One region of the Telluria sp. ZB4P36 genome, then DNA from elsewhere that is predicted to be linked to it. Evidence: predicted binding sites of a transcription regulator. Region 1 holds the regulator's gene; the other holds the start of a gene.
The links. The regulator FliA, encoded in region 1, starts transcription of late flagellar genes. The targets are predictions, from matches to a motif close to CTAAAGTTTNNNNNNNNNNNGCCGNTA.
Positions count from the first base shown of each region.

Region 1 (2,450 bases):
CTTTCGCCAGCACCTCCATGCGTTCGCGCTCGCGCCGCGCCGCTTCCTGTCGCTTGCGGTTGACGATGTGCGACAGCGGCAGCGCCGGCTCGACGCTGGTATGCGCCTGCGGCGCCACGCTGCGCCCGCCGAAGGCGTCGCCCAGCGCTTCGGACAGCACCGCGTACTTGCCTTCGTTGACGATCGAGATCGCGTACATCACGACAAAGAAGGCGAACAGCAGCGTGATGAAATCGGCGTAGGAGATCAGCCAGCGCTCGTGGTGTTCGCCGGGGCCGTCGTCGTAGCGTTTGCGCGCCATGAGCGGTGACCTAGTGGCGCGCCAGCAGGCTCGCCACCCGTTCGTCGACCACGCGGGTGTGGTCGCCGCTGGCGAGGTCGTGGAAGACTTCGGCGAGGATTTCGTACTGGGCCACCTTGTCGGTGACGATGGCCTTCAGCTTGTTCCCGACCGGGTAGAAGAACAGGTTGGCCAGCCCCACGCCGTAGACGGTGGAGACGAAGGCCACCGCGATGCCGGAACCGAGGCGCGACGGATCGGACAGATTTTCCATCACGTGGATCAGGCCCAGCACCGCACCGAGGATGCCGATGGTGGGCGCATAGCCGGCCGCCGACTCCCAGATGCGCGCCGCCTGGCGCTGCGAGAATTCATAGGCGCTGATCTCGCTCTCGAGCAGGCTGCGGATCTTGTCGGGGTGGATGCCGTCGACCACCAGGCGCAGGCCCTTCTGGATGAATTTGTCGGGGGTGGCCATGTACTGCTCGAGCGAGAGCAGGCCGTCGCGCCGCGCGGACAGGCTCCACAGTGCGATCTCGCGCGACAGCTTGTCGCGCCCGGACTTCGGCGGGAAGAACACCCAGCGCAGCATGCGCAGGCCCAGCATGAAGCTGCGCCGCTCGCTCTGCAGCAGGGTGGCTCCTAGCGTGCCGATCACCACGATCGCAAAGGCGGCCGGCTGCACCAGCGACGCGAACTTGCCGCCGTCCAGCGTATGGCCGACCAGCACGCCCGCGAGCGCGAGCGCCAGGCCGGCTACGCTTGCCCAGTCCACAACTGCTCCTTGAGGGCGGCGCGCAGGCGCGACACGGCCTGGGTGTGCAGCTGCGACACCCGCGATTCGCTCACGCCCATGACGGCACCGATTTCCTTCAGGTTCAGCTCTTCTTCGTAGTACAGGCCCATCAGCATCTTCTCGCGCGGCGGCAAGTTGTCGATGGCGTCGATCACGGCCTGGCGGAAACCGGTATCGAGCAGGCTGCGCAGCGGGTCGCTGTCGTCCACCGCATAGCGGTCGAGGAAGCCGTCACTGCCTTCTTCGGTGTCGTGGAAATCTTCGTAGTACAGCAGCTGGTGGCCGCCGCCGTCGCCCAGCATCTCCTGGTAGTCGGCGAGCGACATCTTGAGCGACTTGGCGATCTCGGATTCGCTGGCCGGGCGGCCCAAGCGCTGCTGCAGCGCCTCCATCGCGGCCTCGACCTTGCGCATGTTCTGGCGGGTACTGCGCGGCATCCAGTCGCTGTTGCGCAGCTCGTCCAGCATGGCGCCGCGGATGCGCAGCACGGCATAGGTCTCGAACTGGGCGCCGTGGTTGTCTTCGTAGCGGTTGATCGCATCGAGCAGGCCCATCATGCCGGCCTGCACCAGGTCATCGACTTCCACCGAAGGCGGCAGCTTGGCCTTCATGTGGTGGGCAAGACGCTTCACCAACGGCATGTGCTCCGTCAGCAAATGGTTCTTGTCCGCTTTCCCTTTGACCGTGTACATGCGCTCTGCTTATCTTTCCCGCTATTCGTGTTCTTATCAATGCCCGAGGTGAACGCTGCCTCCCCTGCTGCCCAGGCCCGGCATCGCGTGCAGCGCGAACCTGCCGGCAAGGCGGCGGAAGGCGACCGAGGCCCCCGCCAGCGGGAAGGCATCGACCACCGCCCGGCCCAGGCGCGCGGCGCGGTGCAGGTACTCGTCGGCCGGCACCGAACCCATGGCGCTCAGGCTGACCGCCAGGTAACGTGTTGCCGCGGTTGACATATTATCGTATACAAGCTTGGCCTCCGCCTCCGTCGCGCCGGTCACCAGGATGCCGAAGGGACGGCGGCCCAGCTGCTGCGCCAGGCGCTTGATCAGCGCATAGGCATTCGTGATCGAGGCGGCCGAGGTCCCGACCTGCACCACGATCTCCGAACTGGCCATCAGCGACAGCGGGAATTCCCCGCTTGGCCCGAGTTCGCCGTCGACCATTACGATGCCGGCCTGCTTGACCAGCACGTCGAAGGTCTTGGCCAGGCGGCGCATGTCCGCGCTGCCCTGCGGATGACCGAGCGAAGCGACCGAGAAGCCTTGCGGGACCTGGTGGATCACCTGGTTCAGGCCGCATTCCTGGCGCGCCACGTCCGCCAGCGTGGCGGCGCGGCTCAGGCCCAGGCGGCGCGCCACGCCGTAGTCGCGTTCG
Region 1 is NZ_JCASIE010000024.1:49,429-51,878, reverse strand. It holds gene motD (flagellar motor protein MotD) at 1-301, opposite strand, end outside; gene AC56LK_RS22455 (flagellar motor protein) at 312-1,055, opposite strand; gene AC56LK_RS22450 (RNA polymerase sigma factor FliA) at 1,037-1,768, opposite strand; gene AC56LK_RS22445 (MinD/ParA family ATP-binding protein) at 1,805-2,450, opposite strand, start outside.

Region 2 (2,450 bases), on a different contig from region 1:
GCGATGGCCGGATCGGCCGGCTGGCCGTCGACGCCGTCGACGCCGATTTTCATCGAGGACTTGGCGCCGGTGGCGTTCGAGGTCAGCACCAGGTGGTAGGGATTGGTGCCGCCGTCGGACACGATGGTGGCGGTGACCCCGATGTTGGCCTTGTTGATGGCGTCGCGGATACCCTGCAGCGACTGGTCGCCGGCATCGAGCGTCACGGTGCCGCTGGCCTGCGCGCCATCCTGGCTGAAGGCGGCGCCGGCCAGGTAGCTGCCGGCGGGGCCGGCGCTGAGGCCGGCGGCGGCCGGGTTGGTCCCGCCGACCAGGATCTGGCCGCCGTCCTTCGAGCTCAGGGTCACGCCGGCGGTGGTGGTGGCGCTCGTGCCGGTGTTGGTCGTGCCCGCGCCCTTGGTGCCGCCGGTGACGGTGCCGGTGCCGCCGATGACTTCGGCCACGGTCAGGTTGGAGCCGTCGGCAGCGGTGAACTGCAGGGTGCCCAGGTCGGCGCTTCCGGTAAAGCTGATGTTGGCGGCGGCGAGCGCCGCACTGACGGTGCCGCTGGCCAGGGCGGCATCGACCTCTGCCTTGCCCAGCGCCGGCGCGCCGCCGGCCTGCGACACGATCTGCACGCCGCCGACCGTCAGGGCATAGCTGGCCGTGGGGCCAGTGACGACGGCGCCGAACCCGGCGAACAGGTTGGCCGCGCTGGTGGCCGTGCCGGCCTTGGCCGTTACGCCGGTGGTGTCGCTCTTGGCATTGATGGCTTCGGCCAGCTGGGCCGCGCTGCGGGTCGTGCCGCTGGTGGTGATGGCGGTGCCGTTGAGCGTCAGCGAACCGTTGCTGATGCCGCCGGTGGCGGTCGAGTTGGCCAGGGCGCTGCCGGCCACGCCGAAGCTGCCGCCGCTGATGCTGCCGAACTGGAAAGTCAGGGTGGTCTTGGCGCCGGCCCCGATGGTCGCGCTCATGCTGGCGCGGCCGGCCGTGCTCAGGCTCTGGGCCGAAGCCAGCTGGCTGACACTGATCTTGTAGTTGCCGGCGACCGCGCCGGCACCGGCGGTGCCGCTCAGGATGTCCTTGTTGCCACTGCTGGTGTTGAGCGCCCTGAAAGTCGCGGGAGAATTCAGCGAGGTCAGGGCGCCCTGGAAGGCCCCCACCGCCGCGCCGACCTTGCCGAGCGCGGTCACGCGCGCCTGCAGCGCGGCAGACTTCTTGTCGAAGTTGGCCAGCGGTGCCGCTTCGGCCTGCATCAGCTTGCTGATGATGCCGTCGACGTCGAGACCGGAACCGATACCGGTTGAACTGATGCCCACTTTGTTTCTCCCGTGAAAGCGATAATGTAAGTCATTATCGACAGAAGCAAACCGGACTTAAGAGTAGGAAATGTGTCCTAATTCAATTAGTTGGACACGGGGGAGGGGAAGTTGACAGGCATGCAAGCCCGGCGCGCTCCTGAGGGTGCGCACCGGGCCGCAAGCTTGAGAGCCTTCAGGCTGTCTGGCTGATGAGGAGGCCGCGCATCTTGTCGATGGACTTGGCGATCTCGAGTGCTTCGACCGACGGGATCTGGCGCACCACTTCGCGGGTGCCCTGGTCGATGATCTTGACGACGATTTCCTTGCTGTCTTCATCGATTGCGAATTCCAGGCTTTGCGAGGAGGCGCGCATGCCTTCGTTGATCTTCTTGACAGCATCGCCGACCTGTTCGCGCGAAGGCGGGGCAGCCTCCTGCGCGTCTGCCGGCCTGGTTTTCGCCGGCTGGACATTTTGCTGCTCGAGCGCCGGAAGCGTGCGCTCTTCCAGCCGCGGCGCCACGGGTGAACCAAGAGATTGGATGTTCATGTGACTTTCCTAGCAAAAAATCCTCGGCTGAATTTCTTCAGCCGAGGAGCCTTGTTACGACATGGACGGACTGGCTAGCCCGTCATTCGCGTTATTAACCACGCAGGAGCGACAGGACGCCGTTCGGCAGCGAGTTCGCCTGGGCCAGCATCGAGGTACCGGCCTGCTGCAGGATCTGGCCGCGGGTCATTTTCGCGGTTTCAGCAGCGAAGTCGGTGTCGACGATGCGGCTGCGCGATGCCGACAGGTTCTCGGTCGACGACTGCAGGTTCGAGATCGCCGATTCGAAGCGCGACTGCAGTGCGCCGTATTCAGCGCGCTGGCCGTTGACTGACGACAGTGCCGCATCGGCGGTCTTGATGGCAGCCTGGGCGCCGTCGAAGGTGCTGATGTCGAGGTTGGCCACCGATTTCAGGACCGAGGCGCCGCCCAGGCCCATGGTGGTGGTTGCATCGACCACCGAGAAGCTCTTGTCGGAGTCCATGGTGATCTTGCCCATCGCGGTGGCGCCGTTCGCGCCGTTGGTCTCGACCGCGGCGGATTTCGCGCCGGCCGTGGTGTACGTCGACATCATGGCCTCGGTCGCGGTGCCGCCAACGTTCTCCAGCTTGATGTCGTTGCCG
Region 2 is NZ_JCASIE010000001.1:567,805-570,254, reverse strand. It holds gene fliD (flagellar filament capping protein FliD) at 1-1,298, opposite strand, end outside; gene AC56LK_RS02610 (flagellar protein FlaG) at 1,474-1,827, opposite strand; gene AC56LK_RS02605 (flagellin N-terminal helical domain-containing protein) at 1,922-2,450, opposite strand, start outside.
Region 2: fliD (flagellar filament capping protein FliD) is a predicted target of FliA. The motif match lies at 1,334-1,360, and genes of this name have one in related genera.